DNA from 3 places in the Pseudomonas sp. FP2254 genome. Region 1 is predicted to be linked to each of the others. Evidence: riboswitches for the same ligand, from Rfam matches in the RefSeq annotation. Region 1 holds a riboswitch; each other region holds the start of a gene.

The links. Region 1 has a riboswitch for cobalamin ahead of PSH94_RS16825 (ABC transporter substrate-binding protein). Riboswitches for the same ligand answer to the same signal wherever they lie in the genome.
Region 2: another riboswitch for cobalamin. It lies ahead of cobO (cob(I)yrinic acid a,c-diamide adenosyltransferase); the one in region 1 lies ahead of PSH94_RS16825 (ABC transporter substrate-binding protein).
Region 3: another riboswitch for cobalamin. It lies ahead of PSH94_RS11105 (CbtB domain-containing protein); the one in region 1 lies ahead of PSH94_RS16825 (ABC transporter substrate-binding protein).

What each region holds. Positions count from the first base shown of each region.
Region 1 covers NZ_CP117444.1:3,663,396-3,667,767, reverse strand. Annotated here, with positions in the region: gene PSH94_RS16835 (ABC transporter ATP-binding protein) at 1-669, opposite strand, end outside; gene PSH94_RS16830 (iron ABC transporter permease) at 666-1,670, opposite strand; gene PSH94_RS16825 (ABC transporter substrate-binding protein) at 1,679-2,689, opposite strand; cobalamin riboswitch at 2,807-3,001, opposite strand; gene PSH94_RS16820 (DNA/RNA non-specific endonuclease) at 3,038-3,967, opposite strand; gene PSH94_RS16815 (M4 family metallopeptidase) at 4,101-4,372, shown strand, end outside.
Region 2 covers NZ_CP117444.1:3,936,198-3,940,569, forward strand. Annotated here, with positions in the region: gene bluB (5,6-dimethylbenzimidazole synthase) at 1-116, opposite strand, end outside; gene PSH94_RS18030 (cobyrinate a,c-diamide synthase) at 113-1,462, opposite strand; gene cobO (cob(I)yrinic acid a,c-diamide adenosyltransferase) at 1,459-2,070, opposite strand; cobalamin riboswitch at 2,149-2,403, opposite strand; gene PSH94_RS18040 (sorbosone dehydrogenase family protein) at 2,503-3,816, shown strand; gene PSH94_RS18045 (C40 family peptidase) at 3,864-4,372, opposite strand, start outside.
Region 3 covers NZ_CP117444.1:2,410,377-2,414,748, forward strand. Annotated here, with positions in the region: gene nfuA (Fe-S biogenesis protein NfuA) at 1-377, shown strand, start outside; gene cobM (precorrin-4 C(11)-methyltransferase) at 718-1,464, opposite strand; gene PSH94_RS11095 (cobalamin biosynthesis protein) at 1,535-1,927, opposite strand; gene PSH94_RS11100 (CbtA family protein) at 1,924-2,616, opposite strand; gene PSH94_RS11105 (CbtB domain-containing protein) at 2,628-2,816, opposite strand; cobalamin riboswitch at 2,914-3,131, opposite strand; cobalamin riboswitch at 3,174-3,373, shown strand; gene cobW (cobalamin biosynthesis protein CobW) at 3,464-4,372, shown strand, end outside.

The DNA.
Region 1 (4,372 bases):
GAGCACCTCCAGCGGTTTGCCCAGCGCCACCAGGCGCCCGCGATCCAGCACGGCGAGGCGGTCGCAGGTCAGGGCCTGGTTGAGGTCATGCAGGGCGATCAGGGTGGTCACCGGCAGCGCTTGCACGCCTTTGAGGATCGCCAGTTGGTGCTGGATGTCCAGGTGATTGGTCGGTTCGTCCAGCAGCAGGATCCGGGGCCGTTGCGCCAGGGCGCGGGCGATGTGTACGCGTTGGCGTTCGCCGCCGGACAGGCTGCGCCAGGCGCGCTGGCTCAGGTGGGTGGCGTCCACGTCGACGAGGGCCTGGCGCACGATGGCGTCGTCCTCGGCGGCCCACGGGCTCAGCGCCGACAGCCAGGGCGTGCGGCCCAGGGCCACGGCGTCGAACACGCGAATGGCGTCGTCGGTGTCGGCCTGCTGTTCCACCACCGCCAGTTGCTGGGCGATGGCGCGGCGCGACAGGTCGCCCAGGCGCTGTTCGCCCAAGCGTACTTCGCCCCTGGACGGCGTGCGCAGGCCGGCGAGCAATTTGAGCAGGGTGGACTTGCCGGAGCCGTTCGGGCCGACGATGCCCAGGGTTTCACCCAAAGCCACCTGCAGATCGATCCCGCGCAGCAGCTCGGCGTCACGCACCTTGAAGCCCAGCGCCGTGCAGCTCAACACCGTCATCGCGCGTTCCTCCGGCCGACCAGGATCAGCGCAAACACCGGCGCACCCACCAGCGCCGTGACCACGCCGACCGGAATCACCTGGCCTTTGATCAAGGTGCGCGACAGCACATCGGCGGCGATCAGAAACAACGCGCCGCCCAACGCACTGGCTGGCAGCAGGCGCGAGTGTCCGGTGCCGAGCAGCAGGCGCACGGCGTGGGGGATCACCAGGCCGACAAAGCCGATGGAACCCACAATCGACACCATCACCGCCGTGACCAGCGCCGCGCAGCCCACCAGCACGATCTGCACCCGCCGCACCGGGATGCCCAGGGACGCCGCCGAGTCGCTGCCGAAGGTGAACGCATCCAGCGCGCGACGATGCCACAGGCACACCGCCAACCCCAGCAGCGCGACCGGCACCGCCAGCCACACCGACGGCCAGCGCACGCCGCTGAGGTTGCCCAGCAGCCAGAACAGAATGCCGCGCGCCTGTTCGGAACTGGCCGATTTGGTGATCAGGTACGCGGTAAGGGCATTGAACAGCTGCGAGCCGGCAATGCCCGCGAGGATGATCTGGCCGGTGCCGCTGGACGAACCGCTGGCGCGCGCAAGCAGAATCACCAGGGCAAATGCCGCCATCGCGCCGACGAATGCGCCGGCCGAGAGCGACACCAGTCCACCGCCCACGCCCATCAGCGCCACCAGCACCGCGCCGGTCGAGGCGCCGGCGCTGATGCCCAGCAAGTACGGGTCGGCCAACGGATTACGCAGCAGCGATTGCAGGATCACCCCGCACGTGGCCAGCCCCGCACCACAGGCGGCGGCGACCAGGGCGCGGGTCAGGCGGTAGTTCCACACCACGCCTTCATCAATGGGGTCGAGCACATAACCGGCGTGCCACAGTTTGTTGGCGAGCACCTGCAACACCACCTGGGGTTCGATGGCGGTTTCGCCGATGGCTACCCCGGCGAGTACCGCAGCGAGCAGCAGCGCCAGGGCGAGGAGGGTGCGCAGCAGGCTGGCAGTCATTGCGGCAGGTCGTAGCCGTCGATGGCGCCGGCCAGCTGTTCCAGGCCATCGAAGGTGCGTACGCTGGCCTGCAAGGCCAGGGCGTCGAGGATGATAATGCGGTTATGTTTGACCGCGTCCATGTTGCGCGTGACCGGGTCGCTGCGCAGGAAAGCGAGTTTCTTTTCATGGTCGTCGGCGGGGTAGCGACGGCGGTCCATGCGGGCGATCACCAGAAAGGTCGGGTTGGCCTTGGCGATGGTTTCCCAGCCGACGGCGGGCCACTCTTCGTCGGACTGCACCACGTTGCGCAGGCCCAAGGTTTGCAGCATGAACTCGGGCACGCCCTTGTGCCCGGCCACGTACGGGTCGCTGGCCATCTCGGAACTGGAGAACCACACCAGCGCGCTGGCCTGCTTGAGGCCCTTGCCCTGGGCCGTGGCGACGGCCTTGGCCAGGCGCGCCTTGAGGCTGTCGTTCAGTTGCTGGCCACGGTCTTGGACGTCGAAGATGGCCGCCAATTGGCTGATGCTTTTGTAAATGGTGTCGATGCGAAACGGCTCCAGCCGCGTGCCGTCAGCGCCCACCAGGTTGTCCTTGCCTTCGCAGTCGGAGGGCAGCAGGTAAGTCGGGATGTTCAGCTCATGAAACTGTTCGCGGGTGCCCACCACGCCCTGGGGGCCGACCACCCATTCCAGCTCGGCGGCCACCAGTTGCGGACGCTTGGCGATCACCGCCTCGAAGCTCGGTTCGTTATTGGCCAGGCGCTCGATGGTGTCGTTCTGCGCCTTGAACTGCGGCAGCACCGGGTTGAACCACAGCGACGTGCCGACCACCTTGTCGCCCACACCGAGGGTGTAAAGCATCTCGGTGGCGGTCTGGCCGATGGTCACGCTGCGCGCGGGCGCCTGGGCAAAGGTCAGCGTGCTGCCGCAGTTCTGCACCGTCAGCGGGTAGTGAGTGGGCGCGGCGTGAGCCAGGGTGGCCAGGCCGAAGCCGGCGAGCAGGGCGGTAGCGCGTGGCAGCATGGGGCGTTCTCCGTGTGGACCGTACGTGCAACGGGGGAGGTACGCTCATGGAAACACGCCCTTGAACACCGGCGCCAAGGGCCGGGCAAGGAGGTCCTTCCCGGACACCCCGCCGGTTAGTGATCTTGCTGGGCCGGCAGGTCTCCTGACTGATGCGTCATCGCCACGCTCCAGCCTTCCCGGACGCGTCCAGTGGCAGTGGGGAGCAGGCTCGGCACCTACAGTTGCGGGGGCAGTTCCGATTGGCGCGGGTGTACCGCGCTTCGGATTCCCTATTAGTCCCGTTCGGGAACCGGCGCGGTATGGTAGTCGATCAGGGCGAGGCGATATAGCCCGAAGAGCGCCCGGTCACAGACGAATGTCCTGCGGGCCGCGGATCAACGTCTCGATTCGCGTGCCGGTGGCGCGCTCTTCGTTGCTGAAACCGTCATAGTCGGCCAGGTTGGCGAAGCGGATACCGGTCAGTTGTTCGATCTGGATCACACTGCGTCGGTAGGTGCGCAGTGGGCCGAACACCAGATCGAGCTGCCCCAGCTCACGGCTTTGGTCGATCATGTAGGCGCTGGCGGAAGGCTTGCCGTCGTCGCCCAGATAGGCCACCACTTTCCAGAAGGCCTTGGGGATTTTAACGCCACGGTAGACGCGGTCGTCGTCGGCGAACAACGGGCCGGTGAATACTGTCGCCCGGGCTTTCCAGCGCTGGGTGTTGTCCAGGATGTAGTCCTCCAGTTCCAGCCAGGTCTTCTGGTTGAAGCCGCTCATTTGCGGTGAGCAGTTGGTGAAATGGAAGGTGTCGAAATTGGCCGTGTTCGCCTCGTCGCCCCAATTGGGGTCCTGGCGCCGCACCAGGTGGCCACGGTCCAGGCCGTTGCCGGCATAAAGGTCTTCGCCGATCTGCGCGGCGATCGGCAGGCGGCCATCGTAGGCCCAGGTATCGTTGCTGCGCACGATATCCACATGGTGTTCGCCGTCGATATTGACGCCCACATAAAGTGCCAGTCGCCGCGAGCGCGACAGGGTGATCGAAAAATGCGTGTAGTCCAGGCGCCCGGGCTGCACGTCGTCGGCGATTGAATCGTCGACCGTGGGCCACGGCACCGCGAAGCTGCTGAGAAAGTCCTCGGCATAACCGCGACGGTCCTTGAAGTCTTTGGCGGCGGTGACACGCGCGGTCGCGGCCCTGGCCTCAAGGAGGCTCGGGCCGGGCGCGACCAGTGGGCGCAGGTCGGCGAGGCGTGGGCGGTGTGACAGGTCGATTGTGGCTTTACGTGCGGGCATGAGCGATTCCTTGCGGGCCTTGGGTAAATACTACTGCAACACAGATTCATGACAATTTGGGCCAGGCAGTGTCCGCAAGGCTATGCTGGAACGGTCAACCGGATATTCACCACACGCCTTATGGAGCAAGCCTATGTGTGTTCACCCTAGCCGCAATCCGATTTTCTGCCTGATCCCGCCGTACATGCTCGACCAGATCGCACGCCACGGCGATAAAGCGCAACGGGAAAATGCCCTGCGCACGCGTGCCAAGGACAGCACATTCCGTTCGCTGCGCATGCTTGCAGTGCCTGCCAAAGGCCCGGCGCACATGGCGCTGGCCATGGGCGCGGGTAAAAGGCGGTCGATCTACACCGCCGAAGGCTCCGATAGCCTGCCGGGCAAGCTGGTCCGAGGCGAAGGGCA
Region 2 (4,372 bases), 270 kb from region 1:
CGCTGCAGCAATTGGGGAGCGACGGTGCCACCGGTGAAGTGGCGCATGTCGCGGCGCTCAGCGATGGCGCGGTAGACGGCGTCGCGGTCGGCCTGGGGGAAAGCGTTGTCGGTCATGACCCTATCGGGGGCAAGCCCCCTCCCACAGTGGAGGGGGTTTCAGCCAGGTCCGGGGCAAACAAGGCGGCGACCGCCGTCGGATTCGACGGGAAATAGAAGTGTACGTAAGAGGCAGTCATCCGCCCCTGTCGGAAGACTGCCTCGGCACCGCGCCCACCGTTCGGGCTTTGGCCACGGGCAATCGGCTGCCACTCCGTGCTGGTCAGGGAATGATGGTAGGTATGGCCACGCAGTACGCCTTCGGGCAATTCGACGCTTTGCAGGGCCAGGGCGGCGAGTTTTTTCTGCATGACGGCATCGCCCTGCAGCAGGCCGACCAGTTCGGCTCGATTGCCGTCGACATCGGTGAGCGAGTCCAGCAGATACAACATGCCGCCGCACTCGGCGAGCAACGGTTTGCCGGCCGCGTGGTGGGCGCGGATCGCGGCCAGCATCGGGGTGTTTTGCGCCAGGGCCTGATGATGCAGCTCCGGGTAACCGCCGGGCAGGTAGAGACTGTCGGCGTCGGGCAGTGCGCGGTCGTGGATCGGCGAGAAGAAGTGCAACACGGCGCCCATCGCCCGTAGGAGGTCGAGGCTGGCGCCGTAGGTAAACGCGAAAGCTTCGTCGCGGGCCACGGCGATGCGCACACCGGCCAGCAACGGCTCGGCTTCCACGATCGTCGGCGCGGCGAAAGTGACCGGCGGCGGCACCGCGACTTCGCAACTGCTGCCCAGGGCTTGGGCGGCAGCGTCCAGGCGCAGGTCGAGGTCATTCAGTTCGCTGGCCTGCACCAGCCCCAGGTGACGGCTGGGCAGCTCGATCCCGGTTTCGCGGGACAGCGCGCCGTACCAGCGCAGGCCTTCGGTAAGGCTGCCTTCGAGCAGTTGCGCATGGCGCAGGGTGCCGACACGGTTGGCCAGCACCCCGGCGAACGGCAGGTCCGGCTGGTAGCGCGCCAGGCCCAGGGCCAGGGCGCCGAAGGTCTGGGCCATGGCGGTGCCGTCGATCACACCCAGCACCGGCACGCCGAAATGCCGGGCCAGGTCGGCGCTCGAAGGTGTGCCGTCGAACAGGCCCATCACGCCTTCGATCAGGATCAAGTCGGCCTCGCCGGCGGCTTCCCACAGCAGACGGCGACTTTCCTGCTCGCCCACCATCCACATGTCCAATTGGTACACCGGCGCACCGCTGGCGCGCTCGTGGATCATCGGGTCCAGGAAGTCCGGGCCGCATTTGAACACGCGCACCTTGCGCCCCAGGTTGCGATGCAAACGGGCCAGCGCGGCGGTGACCGTGGTTTTGCCCTGGCCGGACGCCGGTGCGGCGATCAGAACCGCCGGGCAATGACGGGGCTGATTCAAAGTTCGACGCCTTTCTGTGCCTTGATACCGGCCTGGAAGGCATGTTTGAGCATGCCCATTTCGGTGACGGTGTCGCCCATCTCGATCATTTCGGGCTTGGCGCCACGGCCGGTGACCACCACGTGCTGCATCGGAGGGCGGGCTTGCAGGTCACTGAGCACTTGGTCCAGGTCGAGATAACCGTGCTTGAGGGCGATGTTCAGTTCGTCCAGCACCACCAGGCCGATGGCAGGGTCTTGCAGCATCGCGCGGGACACGGCCCAAGCGGCCTCGGCGGCGGCGATGTCGCGTTGGCGGTCCTGGGTTTCCCAGGTGAAGCCTTCGCCCATGACGTGAAAGCGCACTTGTTCGGGGAAGCGTCGGAAGAACAACTCTTCGCCTGTGCTGTGGCGGCCCTTGATGAACTGCACCACGCCGCATTGCATGCCGTGGCCCATGGCCCGGGCCAGCATGCCGAAGGCCGAGCTGCTCTTGCCTTTGCCATTGCCGGTCAGTACCAGCAGCAAACCGCACTGATTGGGGGAATTGGCGATGCGCTCGTCGATCACGGCTTTTTTGCGCAGCATGCGCGCCAGGTGGCGTTCGTCGCGGTCGGGGGAATCGGTCATGGCAGCTCTCCGTTGGGGCTGGACAAAAACGGCGGGCAGGAAAAAACACAATCAGACAGCCAAGCATCGCCCACCGTGATGCTGTTGAATGGTCCAGGCCGGTCTCCGGGCTCATAAGTGGCCGTACCCTGGCGAACCAGGAGCGGACCCACGCTGCGCCTTCCCATATCGCACGCGATACAGTGGCCAAAGGCAGCGTCTTGACTCATTTACCGTTGCGGGGGCAGCGCCGGAATTGCGGCAGCACTGTGTATAAGTGCGCTCACTCACCGGCTTCCCTGTTTCACTCCGTCGACCCTTGGGTCACAGAGCACCTGAAACAAGCCGCGAAGGTTAGTGGGTTGGGGGTGGAGCGTCAATTAAAGCCGGCCTTGTACTTGAACCATCGTACCCGCGCCCTCCTCTATCCCTACAGGTATCAAGGAGAACACCATGCGTAAAACCAGACTCGCCTTACTGATCATGCTCGCCGGCACTCTTGCCGCCTGTGGCGAAAGCTCCACGTTGCAGATCAGCGACGGCACCGGGCCATCGCCTAAGCTGCCGGAACCGAACAAGACGCTGATCCCCACCGTCAATATCGCCCCTGCCATCGGCTGGCCCGAGGGCGTCCAGCCCACCGCAGCACCCGGCCTGCAGGTGAGTGCTTTTGCCGAAGGCCTGGACCACCCGCGCTGGCTGTACGTATTGCCCAATGGCGACGTGCTGGTAGCTGAAACCAATGCACCGCCCAAGCCGGACGATTCGAAGGGTGTGCGTGGCTGGGTAATGGAAAAAGTCATGAGTCGCGCAGGCGCCGGTGTACCCAGCCCGAACCGCATCACCCTGCTGCGCGATGCCGACCACGACGGCGTGGCCGAAACCCGTACGGTGTTCCTGGAGAACCTCAATTCGCCGTTCGGCATGACGCTGGTGGGCAATGACTTGTACGTGGCCGACTCGGACAAACTGCTGCGTTTCCCCTACCAGCCAGGTGAAACCGCGATCAAGCAAGCCGGCACTAAAGTCGTGGACCTGCCGGGCGGCCCGCTGAATCACCATTGGACGAAAAACGTGGTGGCCAGCAAGGATGGCAACCAGTTGTATGTGAGTGTGGGCTCCAACAGCAACGTCGGCGAAAACGGCCTGGAGGCCGAACAGGGCCGCGCCGCGATCTGGGAAGTCGACCGCGCCAGCGGCCAGCACCGCCTCTTCGCCTCAGGCTTGCGCAACCCCAACGGCATGGCGTGGGAACCCCAGAGCGGCAAGTTGTGGACCGCAGTGAATGAGCGCGACGAAATTGGCAGCGACCTGGTGCCGGACTACATCACCTCGGTCAAGGACGGCGCTTTCTATGGCTGGCCTTTCAGCTACTACGGCCAGCACGTGGACGAACGCGTCACGCCGCAGAACCCGGATCTGGTGGCCAAGGCCATCGCCCCGGATTACGCGGTAGGGCCACATACCGCCTCTCTGGGCCTGACCTTCGCCGACGGCAGCAAGTTGCCAGCCGCCTACAGCAACGGCGCCTTTATCGGCCAGCACGGCTCGTGGAACCGCAAACCCCACAGCGGCTACAAAGTGATCTTCGTGCCATTCGAGGGCGGCCAGCCCAAAGGGCAACCGCTGGATGTACTGACCGGCTTCCTCGATAAAGATGAGAAAGCCATGGGCCGGCCGGTGGGCGTGGTGATTGATCGGCAAGGCGATTTGCTGGTGGCCGATGATGCCGGGAATAAGGTGTGGCGGGTGTCGGCCGCTCGATAGGCGCTGTGAAAAACTGTGGGAGGGCGTTGCACCCTCCCACAGCGGATTCAGGGATTGCGCGCCAAATGCTCAGCCGGCAATACGCGTTTGGCACTCAAGTAAGCATTCTGCCAATACGCCTTGGACAAGGTGTCCAGCTTTACCGTGCCGCCGGTTTGCGGGGCGTGCACAAAGCGGCCCTCGCCCACGTAGATGCCGGCATGGCTGACTTGGGAGCCTGCGCCGGTGGCAAAGAACAACAGATCACCGGTCTGCAGGTTCTGCGCGCTGACGTCCTGCGCACGCATGCCGATCAGCTCTCGGGTAGTGCGAGGCAGGGAAATGCCGGCGGCGTCGCGGAACACGAAGCCGATCAGGCCGCTGCAATCAAAGCCTGAATCGGGCGTGTTGCCGCCCCAGCGATAAGGCGTGCCGACCAGGCCGAGCGCACGAAACAGCACGTCTTCGGCGACAGGCGAGTCATTCTGGGTGGTATAGGTGAAGACCGGCTTGGGCTTGACCGCAACAGGCGCGGGCGGTGGCCGGTTGGCGCAGGCGCTGATCAGCGCGGCGCAGA
Region 3 (4,372 bases), 1.3 Mb from region 1:
GCTTCAGCGAAGCGTTTCTCGACGATGCAGTGGTTGATTACGCCACCGACCGTATGGGCGGCCAGCTGACCATCAAGGCGCCGAACGCCAAGGTGCCGAACGTCAACGCCGACAGCCCGGTCAACGAGCGCATCAACTATTACCTGCAAACCGAAATCAACCCAGGGCTGGCGAGCCACGGCGGCCAGGTCAGCCTGATCGACGTAGTCGAGGATGGCATCGCCGTGTTGAAGTTCGGCGGCGGCTGCCAGGGCTGCGGCCAGGCCGACGTGACCTTGAAGGAAGGCATCGAGCGCACCTTGCTTGAGCGCATTCCGGAGCTCAAGGGCGTACGTGACGTGACTGACCACACGCAGAAAGAAAACGCCTACTACTGAGTAAGGTGTTCACTGCAAAAAAAACGGCGCCCCGTGAGCGCCGTTTTTTTATGTTTTAAATTCAGGTGGTTACGCTATATATCTCATAATTTGGATCAGGTAGTGCGAAGGCTTGCCTGGGATTCTGGCGAGTCAGCGTCGATATTCGTTTACTCAAGGTCCTCATCGGGGGCAAGCCCCCTCCCACAGTTAATCGCGTTCACTGGACGCTGCGAGGTTGCTTCATGTGGGAGGGGGCTTGCCCCCGATAGCGCCGGATCAGCAACCAAGCCGCCCACTGATACACCCCTATAAAAATAAATTAAATCAAAAGCTTATATCCAGTTGATAAAGTTATTTATCAAGGTCGATAAAGGTGCGCATGCCCGGCCCGATACAACGAAGATTCACTGAAACCGTCACTGGCCAGCACCCGGCCCACCACAATCAACGCCGTGCGCCGAAAACCTTTGGCGGCGACTTTCTCGGTGATATCCGCCAGCGTGCCCACCGCCCAATCCTGATCCGGCCAGGTCGCGCGATGCACCACGGCGATCGGGCAATCCGCGCCGTAATGCGGCAGCAGTTCAGCGACGATCTTTTCCAGATGGTTGACCCCCAGGTGAATCGCCATGGTGGTGCCATGTTGCGCCAGGCTGGCGAACTCCTCGCCGGCAGGCATGCGGGTCTTGCCGGCATAGCGCGTCAGAATCACGCTCTGGGCGATATCCGGCAGGGTCAGTTCGGCTTCCAGCAAGGCCGCGCAAGCGGCAACGGCGGTGACACCGGGGACGATCTGGAACGGGATGCCCAGCTCACGCAAGCAGCGAATCTGCTCGCCAATTGCCCCATACAGGCTGGGGTCGCCGGAATGTACCCGCGCCACATCGAAGCCTTTGGCGTGGGCGGTCTTGATCAGTTCGACGATCTGTTCCAAGTGCAGCTCAGCGCTGTTGACCACCTGTGAGGCCTGATGCCCCTCCAGCACCGCGGCCGGCACCAGCGAGCCGGCATAGATGATCACCGGGCAACTGCGGATCAATCGCTGGCCCTTGACGGTGATCAATTCCGGATCGCCGGGGCCGGCGCCGATAAAGTAGACGGTCATGGAGCGTTCCTGTGAAAAAACGGGCGAGCATGAAGATTACTCATGATCGGGGAGGGCGATTATCGGGTTTTTAACCCGTGCAGGCCAATGCCACGGTGGCGTGGGCATTTTTGCGGCGGGTGATCAGCAGCCTGGCAGGGGCGCCGCTGATCTGTTCGGCCGCCGCCAGCGCGGCGCTCTCGGCAATGCCGTAACAGCCGGTATGGGCAAAAGCCACAAGAGATTTGTGGCTCAGGCGCCCTTCATACGCCGCCAGATGTCGGGCGTTAAAGTCCAACAAGGGCAGGTTCAAGGCTGCGGCCAACGCCAGCAGCCCTGGTTCGGCCTGTTTCAGATCGATACTCGCCAGTGCGGCGAGCTGGCGGCGCTCGACGCCTGCTTCGACCAATGCCGCATCCAGCAACGCCAACAGAGTGTGCACCTCGCAACCTCGCTGGCAGCCCAGGCCGGCGACGAGGGTCATGCCGCGTAATGACTGTCGCCATGGCGACGGAACCACCACGCGCTGATCAGGCCCAGGGCCAGCCAGAACACCATGTTGGTCAGCTGCGAGGCGATCTTGAACTGCGCTTCCAGCGCCTGCGGCGCCAGCATCGAATGCACGGCCGGCTGTGGCGCGCCAATCACATGGGGCACCGCCAGGATCGCCACGCCCAGGACTTTGAGCAGCACATTGCGACCGAACACCAGCAAGGCGATGCCGACCGCAGTGGACGCGGCGGTGCCGATCCACCAGGTCTGGCGCAGCGCCAGGTCAGCCGCTGCGGTGCCCGGCAGTTCCGGCGGCAGGCCCAGGGTCGGCGCCAGCACGAAGGTTGCGTAACCGGCCAGGCCCCACAGCAGGCCCTGGGCGGTGCGCGTCGGGGCCCGCAGGGTGTAGAGACCGGCCAGCATCAAGGCAAAACCGACGGCCACCACCAAGTTGCCGGCGGTGGTCGACAGCACGCGCTGCCAGCCGTCTTCCGGCTCCCAGGCTTCGGCGTCGTGGGTGTGCGCGGCGGTGCCGGCGGCGTGTTCATGGGCTGCCGGTGCCTGCTCGAAAGTCTCAGCCTGCAAAATCAGCGGTGCCACCCAGAAGCTTTGCAGCAGGGTCAGCAGCAAGGCGGCCAGCAGGCCGGTGAACCCCGCGGTTTGCGCAATACGCTTGATCATCTCGGCAGGCCTCAGTGGCACGGGAACGCGGCGCTGTGGCGGGTATCGTGGGCGGCGTTGTGCACCGCCTCGATGTGCGAGAAACCGGCGAAATACACCAGGCATGCGCCAAGGATCGACGCACCGATGGCGGCGGTCAGGCGTTGGCTCAGGGTAGTGGTGCCGCTGACGGCGGGCGAGGTGCTGCTGATGATCGACATGGCGCGTCCCTTTCAAGTGTCTGGGGTGGAGACGTGCGCATGAAAACCCCGCGAGCCGGGCTCGCAAGGTTTAAACAGCGCCCGCCCACCGCGGGTTTGTTATCTGATTTTTTCGGGCCGGTCTCCGGGCTTGCGAGGGGGCTCTGCCAGGAACCCTTAAAGCGTCGCCTTCCCATGCTCAAGCACAGTGGCCGTGACGCTTCGCTCGCTTACCGTTGCGGGGGCAGCACCGGACTTTTCACGCAGGCATCAACCTGGCGAATCACCGGTTTCCCGTTTCACCCTGTGAAGGGCACCCGAAACAAGATGTGTAGGAGAGCATGGGTGGCGGACGGTAGTCAAATGCGACCAGCCCCTGTAGCCTTGCACCCTCGAGGTTCTTCGGCCCAGGCCGAAGCTAAGAAGGGAACGCGGTCAAAGCCGCGGCTGCCCCCGCAACTGTGAAGGGTTCAGTTGACTGCCATGCCACTGCCATCAGGCGGGAAGGCGCAGTCGGCGCCGGTCGCAAGACCTGCACGCCCCAAGCCAGGAGACCTGCCTCGGCACCGATTTTCAATTCAACCGGGCGGGGTGATCCGGTGACGAAATCTGCTGCTGCGCGCCTGCGCAGGGCCATCGTCCCGTCTGCCCGCCCCCAAGGGCATCCGATGAAAACACTGGCCAAACTCCCCGTCACCATCGTTACCGGCTTTCTCGGCTCGGGCAAAACGACCTTGCTGCGCCATATGCTCGACAACGCCCAGGGCCGTCGCATTGCGGTGATCGTCAACGAGTTCGGCGAGCTGGGCATCGACGGCGAGATCCTCAAACAGTGCTCCATCGGTTGCACCGAAGAAGAAGCCAACGGCCGCGTGTACGAGCTGGCCAACGGCTGCCTGTGCTGCACGGTGCAGGAAGAATTCTTCCCGGTGATGCGCGAACTGGTTGCCCGTCGCGGCGACCTCGACCATATCCTGATCGAAACCTCGGGCCTGGCCCTGCCAAAACCCTTGGTCCAGGCCTTCCAGTGGCCGGAAATCCGCAGCGCCTGCACGGTGGATGCGGTCATCACCGTGGTCGACAGCCCGGCCGTGGCCGCCGGCACTTTTGCCGCGTTCCCGGATCAGGTCGACGCCCAGCGCAAGCTCGACCCGAACCTGGACCACGAATCGCCGCTGCACGAACTGTTCGCCGACCAACTGGCCAGCGCCGACCTGGTGATCCTCAATAAATGTGACCTGATCAGTCCCGATGACCTGGCCCGTGTGCGCCTGGAAGTCGCCGAAGAACTGCCGCCGGCGGTGAAGATTGTCGAAGCCAGCAGCGGTCGCCTGCCTTTGGAGGTGCTGATCGGTCTGGGCGCAGGCTCCGAGGAACACATCGACGCCCGTCACAGCCATCACGATCACCACCACGACGGTGAAGACGATCATGATCACGACGCGTTCGACTCCATCTCCATCGATCTGCCCCAGGCCGACGAAGCGCTGCTGCTCGATGCCTTGACGCAACTGGTGGTGCAACACGGCATCCTGCGCGTCAAAGGCTTTGCCGCCATTCCCAACAAACCGATGCGC